DNA from 2 places in the Pseudomonas sp. DP-17 genome. Region 2 is predicted to be linked to the other one. Evidence: riboswitches for the same ligand, from Rfam matches in the RefSeq annotation. Region 2 holds a riboswitch; the other holds the start of a gene.

Region 1 (7,251 bases), 140 kb from region 2:
ACCAACCACCTCTCAAATCCCTCCATCCCCCTGTCCACCGTCGGTCGCAGCATTTTCCCCAAGCGGGCTCCCCCTACCATTCGGCGCAGGAAAGACCACGGCAACCCCGTTCTTCCGTCGATTTATCCCGGTCGCTCGTCGACTTACTTCCCTTGTATGGAACATCCCATGAGCACTACCTCGAGCTCTTCGTACCAAAGAACCTTCTCCGCCAGCCCGCTGTATGGCAACGACGCCTACTCCGCATCCGCCTATACCCCCTGGCAGCCGCCGGTCGCTGAATTCGAGCCCGCCGTCATCCTTGGCGCTCTCGATGCGACCCAGGAGAGCTTGAGCAACGGCCAGACCACCAGTGTCGCCACCCCGTTGCTCTTCGGTACGGGCAATCCCGGCGAGACCCTCCACCTGTGGGCTACCGCCATGGACAGCACCGGTCTCATGCTCGCCGGCTACCCCCTGGGCCAGACCGTGGTCCAGGCTGACGGCACCTGGCAATTCAGTGTTCCTCAAGTCCCGCAGAGCGCCTTCTATGACTTCCAGGTCAGCTCCAGCCAGGGTCAGTCGAGCAACTTCCGCCTGAACATCACCGACGTGCAGGCCGCCGAACCGGTACACCATGAAACGGTCCTCGTCGGCGCCATCGACCACGTGGGTCCGGTCACCGGCGAACTGCACAACGGCGCCACCACCGATGACACCCGTCCGACCTTCCACGGCACCGGCAACCCCGGCGAACTGATCAATATCAGTGCCGTCGCCATCGGCGCGGACGGAAAAGCCGCTTCGGGCAGCGTCATCCTCCTGGGTAACGCGCTGGTCCAGCCGGACGGCACCTGGCAATTCACCCCTATTCATGCCCTCGGCGAAGGGACCTATGACTTCTATGCCGGGCACGACACGACAGGGACTGCCTTGCGCCTGGACATCGACAAGTCCTCCAGCAACTGGCAGCCAGTGGACCCACAGCCGGAACCTCAGCCTCAGCCGGAACCCCAGCCCGAGCCGCAACCGCTGCCGGTAACGGCCACCATCACCGGCGCCATCGACCATGTCGGCCCCGTGACTGGTGAACTGGCCAATGGCGCCACCACCGACGACACCCGTCCGACCTTCCACGGCACCGGCACCCCGGGCGAGCTGATCAATATCAACGCCGTCGCCATCGGCGCGGACGGAAAAGCCGCTTCGGCCATCACCATCTTCCTGGGTAACGCGCTGGTCCAGCCGGACGGCACCTGGCAATTCACCCCCCTTCACGCCCTCGGAGAAGGGACCTACGACTTCTACGCCGGCCACGACACGACAGGGACTGCCTTGCGCCTGGACATCGACAAGTCCTCCAGCAACTGGCAGCCAGTGGACCCGCAGCCGGAACCTCAGCCTCAGCCGGAACCCCAGCCTGAGCCGCAACCGCTGCCGGTAACGGCCACCATCACCGGCGCCATCGACCATGTCGGCCCCGTGACCGGTGAACTGGCCAATGGCGCCACCACTGACGACACCCGTCCGACCTTCCACGGCACCGGCACCCCGGGCGATCTGATCAACATCAGCGCCGTCCCGACCGACGCCGATGGCCACGCCCTCTCCAACGTCACCCTCGGCCTGGGTAGCGCCCTGGTCCAGCAGGACGGAACCTGGCAGCTCACCGCGCCTTTCGCCATCAAGGAGGGCTCCTATGACTTCTACGTCGGCCACGGTGTCGCAGAAGGAGATGCGTTCCACCTGGTCATCGACAGAGGACAATCGCTGAACAGCGACAGCACGGCACAAATGGTCGGCCAGCAAGGCTGGGAACTCGACATGGCGACTTTCAACGTCCCGGCCAATGACGGCCCGGCGGCCGGCAAGAGCGCCCTGCCGTCCTTGCACGGCATGCTGGAAACGGGTGAATCGGTGCTGCCGTTCTCCAACGCAGCGTCCAACACCGGAGGACACGAGCACTATAGCGCCCCCCTCGACGTCCGCCCGGCACAATTCGACGAGCTTGCCCAGCACGTTGTGATCTGACCCAGGCGTCAAACAGCGGGCCTCCCTCGGGAGGCCCCCTGCGACAACTTGCCACCGCACCAGCCGTTTTCCCCTGCCCCCCCTGTTGCCGGCCGCCGGCAAATGCCGCGAGGTCACCCTGAGCAGCTAGCCATTCCCCGACCATCCGGTCGTCCGATGGATTGGCCCCACGTTGCTTGGGGCATTCCGGCGCATCAGGTAAACTTCCGCATCTTTGCCTTCTCATAACGATCAGCCTGATGCCCACGACGTTTCACGAGATTCCCCGCGAGCGCCCTGCCACGCCCCTGCTTGACCGCGCCAGCACGCCGGTCGAGCTGCGCCGGCTGGGCGAAGCGGAGCTGCTGACCCTCGCTGACGAACTGCGCCAGTACCTGCTGTACAGCGTGGGCCAGACCGGTGGCCATTTCGGCGCAGGCCTGGGCGTCATCGAACTGACGATCGCCCTGCACTACGTCTTCGACACCCCGGACGACCGCCTGGTGTGGGACGTCGGCCACCAGGCCTACCCGCACAAGATCCTCACCGGTCGCCGCGAGCGCATGGGCAGCCTGCGCCAGAAGGATGGCCTGGCCGCCTTCCCGCGCCGCTCGGAGAGCGAGTACGACACCTTTGGCGTCGGCCACTCGAGCACCTCCATCAGTGCCGCCCTCGGCATGGCCATCGCTGCGCGCATGCAGGGTTCCAATCGCAAGTCGGTGGCGGTGATCGGCGACGGCGCGCTGACCGCCGGCATGGCCTTCGAGGCGCTCAACCACGCGTCGGAGGTCAAGGCCGACATGCTGGTGATCCTCAACGACAACGACATGTCGATCTCGAATAATGTCGGCGGCCTGTCCAACTACCTGGCCAAGATCCTCTCCAGCCGCACCTACAGCAGCATGCGCGAAGGCAGCAAGAAGGTGCTCTCGCGCCTGCCCGGCGCCTGGGAGATCGCCCGCCGCACCGAGGAGTACGCCAAGGGCATGCTGGTCCCCGGCACGCTCTTCGAAGAGCTGGGCTGGAACTACATCGGCCCCATCGACGGCCACGACCTGCCGACCCTGATCGCCACCCTGCGCAACATGCGCGATCTCAAGGGCCCGCAGTTCCTCCACGTGGTGACCAAGAAGGGCAAGGGCTTCGGCCCGGCCGAGATCGACCCCATCGGCTACCACGCCATCACCAAGCTGGAGCCCGAGGGCGCCCCCGCCCACGCCGTGCCGAAGAAGGCCGGCGGGCCGAAGTACTCCAGCGTGTTCGGCCAGTGGCTGTGTGACATGGCGGCGCAAGACCCGCGCCTGGTCGGCATCACCCCGGCGATGAAGGAAGGCTCCGACCTGGTGGCCTTCGCCGACAGGTTCCCGGAGCGCTACTTCGACGTCGCCATCGCCGAGCAACACGCCGTGACCCTGGCGGCCGGCATGGCCTGCGACGGCGCCAAGCCGGTGGTGGCGATCTATTCCACCTTCCTGCAGCGCGGCTATGACCAGTTGATCCACGACGTCGCGGTGCAGAACCTCGACGTGCTGTTCGCCATCGACCGCGCAGGCCTGGTGGGCGAAGACGGCCCGACCCACGCCGGCAGCTTCGACCTCTCCTACCTGCGCTGCATCCCCGGCATGCTGGTGATGACGCCCAGCGACGAAAACGAACTGCGCAAACTGCTCACCACCGGCCATCACTTCGAAGGCCCGGCGGCGGTGCGCTATCCGCGCGGCACCGGCCCCAACGCCACCATCGAGGCAGCGCTGGAGCCGGTCGAGATCGGCAAGGGCGTGGTGCGCCGCGAAGGCAAGGCCGGCAAGGTCGCGTTCCTGGTGTTCGGCGTGCAACTGGCCGAGGCACTGAAAGTGGCCGAGCAGTTCGACGCCACCGTGGCCGACATGCGCTTCGTCAAGCCGCTGGACGAGGAGCTGGTGCGCCAGCTCGCCGCCAGCCACGAGTTGCTGGTGACCGTCGAGGAAAACTCGGTGATGGGTGGCGCGGGCGCCGCCGTCAGCGAATTCCTCGCCCGCGAGAATATCCAGCAGCCGATCCTGCACCTGGGCCTGCCGGACTACTACGTCGAGCACGCCAAACCGGCGCAGATGCTCGCGGAGTGCGGGCTGGACGCCGCCGGCATCGAAGCCGCGGTGAAGGCGCGCCTGGAAGCGCTCGGCAGCCGTTGAGCGCATCCCTCGCACTGAGTATTGCCAGTCACCGGCGCACCCTCTAAGGTGCGCCGGTTTTCGTTCGAGGTAACGGGAAGCAGGTGAAAGACCTGCGCTGCCCCCGCAACGGTAACCGACGCGCCCCTGATGGAGCGCAGCATCGCCATCCGCCACTGCTCAACGCGGGAAGGCGGCGATGTGATGTCGGCAGCCCGGAGACCGCCCTCGACACGCCCCGACAGGTGTTGCGGAGGGCCGCACCGTCAAGTGCGGCGCGTCCGCCCTTGCCACGCCCTCCTCGAAAGTCATCCGACCGCTTTTGAGGACGTTCCATGAAACTGACCCGACTCGCCCTGGCCACCAGCCTGCTGCCCGGCCTGGCCTTCGCTGCCGACGACATCTACCGGCTCTCCGACCAGGTGATCACCTCCGCCCGCCAGGCCCAGCCGCGTGCCGAAGCCACCTCGGCCAACAGCGTGTTCACCCGCACCGACATCGAGCGGCTACAAGTGCGCAGCGTTCCCGCCCTGCTCGCCCGCGTGCCCGGCGTGCAGATGGGCAGCTCCGGCGGCGTGGTCTCCTACTCCGTGCGCGGCACCAGCACCGCGCAGACCCTGGTGCTGGTGGACGGCCAGCGCGTCGCCTCGGCCAGCAGCGGCATCGCCCGCCTGGACTACCTGAGCATCGACAGCATCGAGCGCGTCGAAGTGACCCGTGGCCCGCGCTCCGCGCTGTACGGCGCCGACGCCATCGGCGGGGTCATCCAGATCTTTACCCGCCGCGGCGAAGCCGGCCTGCACCCCGAAGTGCGCCTGGCCGCCGGCAGCCACGGCACCTTCGAACGCAGCCTGAGCCTCTCCGGCGGCGACGAACAGACCCGCTACAACCTCGGCGGCAGCCTCGACGAGAGCCAGGGCTGGGACCGCACCAGCGACAACGTCGGCGCCGACAGCGACCACGATGCCCAGCGCAACAAGGCCGTGCACCTGAACCTGGACCACCGCTTCAGCGAGGACTGGAAGGCCGGCCTGAACCTCAACGACCAGCGCGGCAAGAACGAATACGACGACGCCTACAACTTCGAACCGGGCTCGCCCCGCGACGAATTCCGCGTCAGCAGCTACAGCGCCTACCTCGACGGCCAGATCACCCCGATGTGGAACAGCCGCCTGGAACTGGGCCGCAGCTTCGACCGCAACAAGGCCGTGGGCGCCGCGGACAGCTGGAACAACGGCACCCTGGAAACCACCCGCCACTCGGCGAGCTGGATCAACCGCCTGCAGCTGGACGAAGCCAACCAACTGGCGCTGGGCGCCGACTGGTACGAGGACAAGGTCGACGGCACCACCGATTTCGCCGAGGACCAGCGCAGCAACCGCGCCTTCTTCGCCCAGCACAGCTTCAAGGGCGAGAGCTTCGGTACCGAACTGGGCATCCGCCACGACAACAACCAGGCCTACGGCAGCCAGAACAGCTGGAACGCCGCCTTCAGCCTGCCGGTGGGCGACAGCCAGACCTGGATTGCCAGCTACGGCGAAGGTTTTCGCGCGCCGACCTTCAGCGACCTCTACTACCCCGGCGCGAGCAACCCGGACCTGAAGGCCGAGACCTCGAAGACCTACGAGCTGCAATGGCGCGGCGACTTCTCCGGCACCCATCTGGAAGCCTCGCTGTACCGTACCGAGATCGACGACCTGATCGCCTGGGACAGCACCAGCAACCAGCCGGAGAACATCAACAAGGCGCGCATAACCGGCTTCGAGGCCAGCGTCGCCCGCGAGGTAATGGGCTGGCAGGCCGCCCTCGGCCTGAGCCTGATCGACCCGCGCGACCGCGACACCGGCCACACCCTGCCTTACCGCGCGCGCCGCACCCTGAGCCTGGACCTCGACCGCCAGTTCGGCGCCTTCGGCGTCGGCGGCACCTGGCGCGCGGTCAGCCAGCGCTACGACGACGCGGCCAACACCCGCGAGCTGTCCGGCTACGGCGTGCTCGACCTGCGCACCAGTTGGCTGGCCAGCAATGAAATTCGCTTTGACCTGAAGCTGGATAACGCCCTGGACCGCGACTACACCCTGGGCGACTACCTGCGCCCGACCAGCCCGATGGACTTCATGGGCGAAGCCCGTCCCTACCGCGAACCCGGCCGCACCGCGCTGCTGGCGGTGACCTGGACGCCGGAGCTGTAACTCCTGCCAGCGCTGCGGCGCTTTCGCAGGATGGCGTGGAGCGAAGCGATACCCATCGTGCCTGGCACTGCCAGTGGGTATCGCCTAGCCTCCACCCATCCTACGATCTAACTCCCCCGGAAACTGTAGGAGCGGACTTCGTCCGCGAGGTGCCTAGTTTCGTAGGGCGCATAACCTGGAACAGGTTATCCGCCGACAAGCCTCCCGATGGCGGATAACGCTGGCGCGTTATTCGCCCTACGCCCATGCCACCTCGGGAGCGAATGCTAACGACCGGGGACTTACCTCAACACGCCCGCCATCCGCCCCAGCTCCGCGCAATCGCGCGCATGCCAGTCGGTCAGCTCGGGCCAGGGGTTCTCTGGCAGATTCACCAGCGCACTGTGCGCCCCGGCGGCACGGGCGCAATCGAGATCGAAGCGGTAATCGCCGACCATCAGCATCCGCTGCGGCGCCACGTCCCAGCGCGCGGCGAGGCGCAGCAGGCCATCCGGGCTGGGCTTGGGAGCGGCCTCGCCTCGGCCGAGAACATCCTCGGTCAGGAAGCAATCACCGATGCCGATGGCGGCCAGCGTGATCAGCGCCAGCTCATGGGCATTGCGGGTGAGAATGCCCAGTCGGTAACCCGCGCCATGCAGCGCGCGCACCAGCTCCACGGCACCCGGCGCGGCGGTGGAGGCCACCGCCAGCTCGCGCTCGTGCTCCAGCAGCCATGCATGCTTGGCCGCCGCCTCGTCCTCCGGCAGCGCGGCCAGGTGGCTGAGGATGTCGTGTTCCTGGGGAATCCCCAGTGCCCGCTTGATCGCCGGGAAGTCGTGCACCGCCAGGGTCAGGGTGCCGTCCATGTCGAACACCCAGTGGCGCACTTCACCCAGCGTCATGCCCAGTCCTCGCGGCGGCGGATCAGGCCTTCCTGGGTC
Region 2 (7,251 bases):
AGGCCGGCGACCGGGTAGCCCTGCGCCTCCAGCGCACGCAGGATGTTCAGCGCGGCGGCCGGCGTATCGAGGCCGACCCCATTGCCGATGCGTCCGTCGCGAGTCGGGTAGTTCGCCAGGATCAGCGCCACGCGCTTGTCGGCGTTGGCCTTGCGTGCGAGCAGCATCCAGCGCCGCGCCAGTTCGGCGACGAAGTCCATGCCCGGCCGGTGCGGCAGGTAGCAGACCACGTCGCTCTGGCTGCGCTCGCTGCGCCAGGCCAGGCCCTTGAAGCTGATCGGCCGGGTGATGAGACGGCCATCCAGTTCCGGCAGCGCGATGTGCATGGCCAGGTCGCGCGGGCCGAGGCCCTGCGGGTTGGCGCGCCAGAGGTCGAGGTTATCCAGCGAGCAGATCGCTTGCAGCACCGGCACGTCGCGGCGGAACGGCCGGTCCTGCGGCGCCTCCGGGTTCGACTGGGCGAAGCCGGTGGTGTTGATGATCAGTTCGGCGTTGGCGCTATCGAGCAGGTTTTCCACCGCTTCCAGGCACGCAGCTTCCTTGAGGCTGGCGATGGCGATGGGTAGCGGGTTGATACCCTGGGTCTGCAGGCGTTCGCAGAAGGTGTCGATGAAACCGGTGTTTGCTGCTTGCAGGTGTGTGCGATAGAACAGCAGCGCCGCGACCGGGCACTCAGGATTCCAGTCGGCCTGCCAGCGGGCGAGATCGCAGCTGCCGGTCCGCGGGTGATACAGGGCGACGCGCGGCAGCGTCTGCGGCTCGCTCCACGGGTAGTCGCGTTGCAGATGGCGCGTGGCGAGACAGGCGAAGAACTGCCGGGCATTTTCCATCCCGCCCTGGCGCAGGTATTGCCAGAGGCGCTCGGCGTCCTGCGGGGCAACGCTGCACAGGGCGGTCAGTTCGGGGTCTGGCTTGTCGTCGCCGGGTACCGCGATCAGCGTGACGCCGCGCTCGGCCAGCGTCGCCAACTGCTCCATGCCGTAGCGCCAGTAACCGACGCCACCGTGCACGGAAATCAGGATGACCTTGGCGTGCTGCAGCACTTCGTCGACGTAGAGGTCCACCGAGGCGTGGTTCTGCAGCTGCATCGGGTTGGCCAGCCGCAGGCTCGGGTAGTCCTCCGGCAGTTCGCGGGCGGCCTCGGCGAGCAGCGCCAGGTGCGAGTCGCCGCTGCAGAGGATCACCAGCTCGGCGGGTGTCTGGGCCAGGTGGGCGATGCCGTCGTCGGGGACGAAACCGCCGGGTTGGGTGCGCAGCAGGTGCATGCGGAAACCTCTATCGCTCGGTCAGGAGCGCCCTCTCCCCAGCCCTCTCCCTGAAGGGAGAGGGGGCCGGTTCAGTGTGCGCGCAGGTTCTGTGCTCACAGGCGAGCATGGCGTTTGCCCATGCACTTTTTGCCGGCGAAGCACCGATGTAGCTCCCCTCTCCCGCTTGCGGGAGAGGGGCTGGGGGAGAGGGGAGCGGCTTCACGCCAGAGCAGTACGCAGCTCGTTGGCGATGGTGGCCTGGTCCAGTTCCTGGCCGATCACCACCAGGCGGGTGCCGCGGGTTTCGTCGCTGCGCCAGGCGCGGTCGAAGTGCTTGTCGAAGCGCTTGCCGACACCCTGCACCAGCAGGCGCATGGGCTTGCCGGGGATGGCGACGAAGCCCTTGATGCGCAGCACGGCGTGGCGCTCGACCAGGGCGTTCAACGCATCGAGCAGGGCGCGCTCCTCCACTTCCGGAAGGTCGACATGGAAGGAGTCGAACTCGTCGTGGTCGTGGTCTTCATGGCCTTCGTGGTCGTGGTGTGTCGGGCGGCTGTCGATGTGCAGCTCGGCCTCGGCGTTCAGCCCCAGCAGCACCGAGAGCGGCAGCTGGCCGGAGTTGGCTTCGACGATCTTCACCGCCGGTGGCAGCTCCTCGGCGACTTCGGCGCGCACGCGGGCCAGTGCTTCGGCGTCCAGCAGGTCGGCCTTGTTCAGCACCACCAGGTCGGCGCTGGCCAGCTGGTCTTCGAAGAGTTCGTGCAGCGGCGATTCGTGGTCCAGGTTCGGGTCCTGCTTGCGTTGCTCGTCCACCTGCTCGGGGTGGGCGGCGAAGGTGCCGGCGGCCACGGCCGGGCTGTCGACCACGGTGATCACCGCGTCCACCGTGCAGGCGTTGCGGATCTCCGGCCACTGGAAGGCCTGCACCAACGGCTTGGGCAGGGCCAGGCCCGAGGTCTCGATGAGGATCTGGTCGAGGTCGCCGCGACGCGCCACCAGTTCGCGCATCACCGGGAAGAACTCTTCCTGCACGGTGCAGCACAGGCAGCCGTTGGCCAGTTCGAAGACGCGGCCGACCGCCTCTTCTTCGCTGCAGCCGATGGAGCACTGCATGAGGATGTCGCCGTCGATGCCCAGCTCGCCGAACTCGTTGACGATCACCGCGATGCGGCGGCCTTCGGCATTGTCGAGCATGTGGCGGAGCAGGGTGGTCTTACCGGCGCCGAGGAAGCCGGTGACGATGGTGACGGGGAGTTTGGCCAGGGTTTTCATGCGCGCCTCGCAAGCGAAATTGGCAGGGCGGATGAAGGGCGCGCGCGCGGGTTCGCCGCGCAACGAAGGTCGCCACCGGATCACCCCGCCCGGTTGTCTTGATGCTGCACGAGGCAGGTCTCCTGGCTCACAGCCCTTTGGCGTCTCTTCGCCTTCCCGCCCGAATCGGCAGTGGCGCGTGAAGAGACAGGCTGTTCACAGTTGCGGGGGCAGCCGTGGCGCATCCGAAGATTTCCACGTTCCCTCTTAGCTCCGGCCGGTGCCGGAGAACCTCGAAGCAGGGGAAGGCTACGCAGCGTAGACGGGGCGGTCAATCGCCGGGGATCGGTTGACGCCTGCCGGCTGCCGTGGTCAGCTAGCGCGGTTCCAGGTGTCTCGCGCCACGCGTGCGAGGTGAAACGGGAAGCCGGTGCGTCCGCAAGGACCAGTCCGGCGCTGCCCCCGCAACGGTAAGCAATCGTAGGGTCATCCGTAGTCACTGTGCTGATGCATGGGAAGACTGACCCGCTTGGCCACAGGCCAACGTCGCAAGCCCGGAGACCGGCCTGGAGCTTTCGTTTTTGGCAAACCCGCGGTGGGCGGGCGCAGGCCGTGGCGCGACCGTTCCGGCGCGTTCGAATGCGTTCAACCTCTGCGTTCTCTTACTTTGATCTTCAGAGGGAACGTTCATGTCCAGCAGCACCCTGACGCACGCGTCGAATACTTCCATCCCCCTTTCCAAGCGCATCAGCCTGGCCGTCGGCGCCAGCCTGCTCGGTGCGCTGCTGGTGTATTTCGCCGGTTTCTCGCATCTGGAAGCGGTGCACAACGCCGCGCACGATACCCGCCATAGCGCCGGTTTCCCCTGCCACTGATGCTGTTCTGAGTCCAATCGGCTGCGCGTCGGCCATGCTGCGTTGGAAGACCGCCGCGGACGGCTCATTGACGGGAGCCAACTCCGCGCCCACGGCGATCTTCCGCCTTGCCTGGCTCTAGCTCGCTCGATTCGAGAGTCCGGAAAATAGGAAAGGAAAATGATCAAACGTATCGCCCAGACCGCCGGTTTCGCCGGTCTGATCGCCGCGCTGGTACTCACCGTGGTCCAGCTGCTGTGGGTGTCCCCGCTGATCCTCAAGGCGGAGACCTATGAAAAATCCGAGCCGGTAGCGATGGCCGAACACAGCCACGAGCACGCCGACGCTGCCGCCGCAGGCCACCATCACGACGCGCAAGCCTGGGAGCCGGAAGACGGCTGGCAGCGCATCCTCTCCACCACCGGCGGCAACCTGGTGGTGGCGGTGGGCTTCGCGCTGATGCTGGCGGGCCTGTTCACCCTGCGCGAGCCGGGCAGGACTTCCGAAGGCCTGTTCTGGGGGCTGGCCGGTTTCGCCGTGTTCACCCTGGCGCCGTCGTTGGGCCTCCCACCGGAAGTCCCCGGCACCGCGGCCGCCGACCTGACCCTGCGGCAGACCTGGTGGATCGGCACCGCCGCCGCCACTGCCGCCGGCCTCGCGCTGTTGGTGTTCGGCCGACACTGGGCACTGAAGGTCGTCGGTGTCGCGCTGCTGGCAGTGCCGCATGTGATCGGTGCACCGCAGCCGGAAATGCATTCCAGTCTTGCACCGGAAAGCCTGGCCCACGAGTTCATCCTCGCCTCGCTGGTCACCAATGCGGTGTTCTGGGTAGCGCTCGGCCTGCTCGCCGCCTGGCTGTTCCGCCGCTTCGCGCCGTCGGCCTGATCCACGCGCTATGCTCGACCCCGCAGCCGGCGCGGCCGTCTGCGGGGTTTTTATTTTCATCTGCCAGGAGAGCGACCATGACACTGGTTGCCGGCCTCGGTTGCCGCCGGGGTTGCCCGCTCGACGAACTGCGCGCCCTGCTGCGCGAAACGCTGGCCGAGGCCGGGCTCGACGAATCGAATCTCACCGCGCTGGCCAGCGCCACGCTGAAGGCCGACGAAGAAGGGTTGGCAGCGCTGGCCGCCGCGCTCGACCTGCCGCTGGCGCTGTTCACGCCGCAACAGCTTGCGGCCTGCGAGAAGCGCTTGGGCGAGCCTTCCGAAACCGTGCGCACGGCTGTCGGCAGCGCCAGCGTGGCCGAGGCGGCTGCGTTGCTGCAGGCCGAGGTGCAAGCGGGTGCGCCGGCACGTCTGCTGGTGGGCAAGCGCCGCAGCGATCAAGCCACTTGCGCGCTCGCCTTCATCCCCGTCGAATCCGCACAGGAGCCCACATGACGGTCTACTTCATCGGCGCCGGCCCCGGCGACCCCGAGCTCATTACGGTCAAGGGCCAGCGGCTGATCCGCAGCTGCCCGGTGATTCTCTACGCCGGCTCGCTGGTGCCGCCGGCAGTGCTGGAAGGGCACAGCGCCGAGCGCCTGGTGAACACCGCCGAACTGAATCTGGAAGAGATCATCGCGCTGCTGGCGCAGGCCCACGCCGAAGGCAAGGATGTGGCGCGGGTGCACTCCGGCGACCCGTCGCTGTACGGCGCCATCGGCGAGCAGATTCGCCATCTGCGCGAGCTGGGTATCGCCTACGAGATCATCCCTGGCGTCACCGCGACTTCCGCCTGCGCGGCGATCCTGGGTTGCGAGCTGACGCTGCCGGACATCTCGCAGACGCTGATTCTCACCCGCTATGCGAGCAGGACGCGCATGCCCGAAGGCGAGTCGCTGGCTGAGCTTGCGCAGCACCGCGCTACATTGGCAATCCACCTGGGTGTCGGCCAACTGGCGAACATCGTCGCCGAGTTGCTGCCGCACTACGGCGCGGACTGCCCCATCGCGGTGATTCATCGCGCCAGCTGGCCGGATCAGGACCAGGTCACCGGCACCCTCGGCGATATCCTGCCCAAGGCCGCCGCCAAGGGCTTCCGTCGTACGGCATTGATTCTGGTGGGGAAGGTGCTGGGAGCGGAGGGCTTTGCCGATTCGTCGCTGTACAGCGCGGAGCATGCGCACCTGTACCGGCCGTAACGCCTGTCCTGTGGCGTCACTGCAGGCGTAGGAGCGGACTCTGTCCGCGATCGACTCCACGCCGTCGCGGTATGCCAGGGAGCTCGGCCAACCCATCGCGGACGGAGTCCGCTCCTACGCTGGCTCAGGCCAGCCAGGGCTCCGCGCGCGGCAGCATGCCGCGGCGCAGGTACCAGCGCACCCACAGGTGTACGCCGAGTGCGGCGCACACTGTCAGTAAGATCGTCAGGCCTTCCGCTTCCATGGCAGCGTCCCTCGTCCGGGTTTCCTGCCTGACAGGGTAGGCCTGCGACAACACGTCGCACAGATACAGATCGTTTCCGAATGTGCGGATCAGTCGCACGCAGGCGTTCAGCCCTGCAGCGAATGGATGATCCGCCCGAGGGTTTCCATGGCCTGTTCGCTGGCCGTCGTCCACGGATGCCCATAGTTCAACCGCAGGCAGTGGCCGAAGCGTCGCGTCGCCGAGAAGATCGGCCCCGGCGCGAGGCTGATGCCCTGGGCGTGGGCGAGCTGGAACAGCTTGAGCGCGTCGATCTGCTCGGGCAGCTCCAGCCAAAGGAAGTAGCCGCCGCTGGGCCGGGTGACGCGGGTAGCGGCAGGGAAGTGCCGGGCCACGGCGGCGAGCATCGCGTGCTGCTGGCTTTCCAGCGCGTGGCGCAGCTTGCGCAGGTGGCGGTCGTAACCGCCGTGCTGCAGGTAATCGGCGATGGCCGCCTGGGCCGGCACCGAGGCCGACAGGCTGGTCATCAGCTTGAGCCGCTCGATTTGCTCGGCGTAGCGCCCTCCTGCGACCCAACCAACCCGGTAGCCCGGCGCCAGGCTCTTGGAGAAGGAACTGCAGTGCATCACCAGTCCTTCGCTGTCGAACGCCTTCACCGGCTTGGGCGCCTGGGCGGCGAAGTACAGTTCGGCGTAGACGTCGTCCTCGATCAGTGGCACCTGGTGCTGGCTCAGCAGGGCCGCGAGGGCGCGTTTCTTGTCTTCGCTCATGCTGGCGCCCAGCGGGTTCTGAAAGTTGCTCATGAACCAGCAGGCCTTGATCGGCAGGCGCGCCAGGCTGTCGGCGAGCACGTCGAGGTCGATGCCTTCGCGCGGGTGCACGGGGATTTCCACGGCCTTCAGTTTCAGCCGTTCGAGCACCTGCAGGCTGGCATAGAAAGCGGGGGCTTCGATGGCCACCAGGTCGCCCGGCTGGGTGACTACCTGCAGGCACAGGTTCAGCGCTTCCAGCGCGCCATTGGTGACCACCAGTTCTTCCACTGGCAGCGGCATGCCGCCGACCATGTAGCGCAGGGCGATCTGCCGGCGCAGCGCATGGCTGCCCGGCGCGAGGTCGGCCACCACCGAGCGCGGGTCCATGTCGCGCACGGCGTGGGCCATGGAGCGCGCCAGGCGGGGCAGGGGGAACAGCTCCGGCGCCGGGAAGGCCGAGCCGAAGGGCACGGTGTCCGGATCCTTGATGGAACTGAGCACCGAGAACACCAGTTCGCTGACGTCCACCTCGGTGGTCTGCGCGTCATGGCGGGCGATGTCCGGCTCGGCCAGGGCGCGCTGCACATGCTCGCGGACGAAGTAGCCCGAGCGCGCGCGGGCGACGATCAGGCCGCGATCCTCCAGCAGGTAATAGGCCTGGAATACCGTGGAAGCGCTGACCCCGTAGGTGCGGCTGGCGTGCCGTACCGAGGGGACTTTCTGGCCGGGGGCGAGCACGCCGCTGCGGATCAGCCCGGCGATCTCGTCGGCGAATTTCTCATAGCGCTTCATCTTGTCCTGC

The links. Region 2 has a riboswitch for cobalamin ahead of MJ122_RS18210 (CbtB-domain containing protein). Riboswitches for the same ligand answer to the same signal wherever they lie in the genome.
Region 1: linked by a shared signal. The riboswitch ahead of MJ122_RS17510 (TonB-dependent receptor) and the one ahead of MJ122_RS18210 (CbtB-domain containing protein) in region 2 are both predicted to bind cobalamin.

The regions. Positions count from the first base shown of each region.
Region 1 covers NZ_JAKSXG010000010.1:184,442-191,692, forward strand. The annotation lists gene MJ122_RS17500 (Ig-like domain-containing protein) at 169-2,010, shown strand; gene dxs (1-deoxy-D-xylulose-5-phosphate synthase) at 2,250-4,160, shown strand; cobalamin riboswitch at 4,189-4,385, shown strand; gene MJ122_RS17510 (TonB-dependent receptor) at 4,475-6,331, shown strand; gene MJ122_RS17515 (HAD family hydrolase) at 6,613-7,212, opposite strand; gene tesB (acyl-CoA thioesterase II) at 7,209-7,251, opposite strand, start outside.
Region 2 covers NZ_JAKSXG010000010.1:322,954-330,204, reverse strand. The annotation lists gene cobN (cobaltochelatase subunit CobN) at 1-1,265, opposite strand, end outside; gene cobW (cobalamin biosynthesis protein CobW) at 1,467-2,519, opposite strand; cobalamin riboswitch at 2,614-2,809, opposite strand; cobalamin riboswitch at 2,871-3,083, shown strand; gene MJ122_RS18210 (CbtB-domain containing protein) at 3,188-3,373, shown strand; gene MJ122_RS18205 (CbtA family protein) at 3,533-4,237, shown strand; gene MJ122_RS18200 (cobalamin biosynthesis protein) at 4,315-4,731, shown strand; gene cobM (precorrin-4 C(11)-methyltransferase) at 4,728-5,474, shown strand; gene MJ122_RS18190 (hypothetical protein) at 5,599-5,817, opposite strand; gene mapR (GntR family transcriptional regulator MpaR) at 5,826-7,241, opposite strand.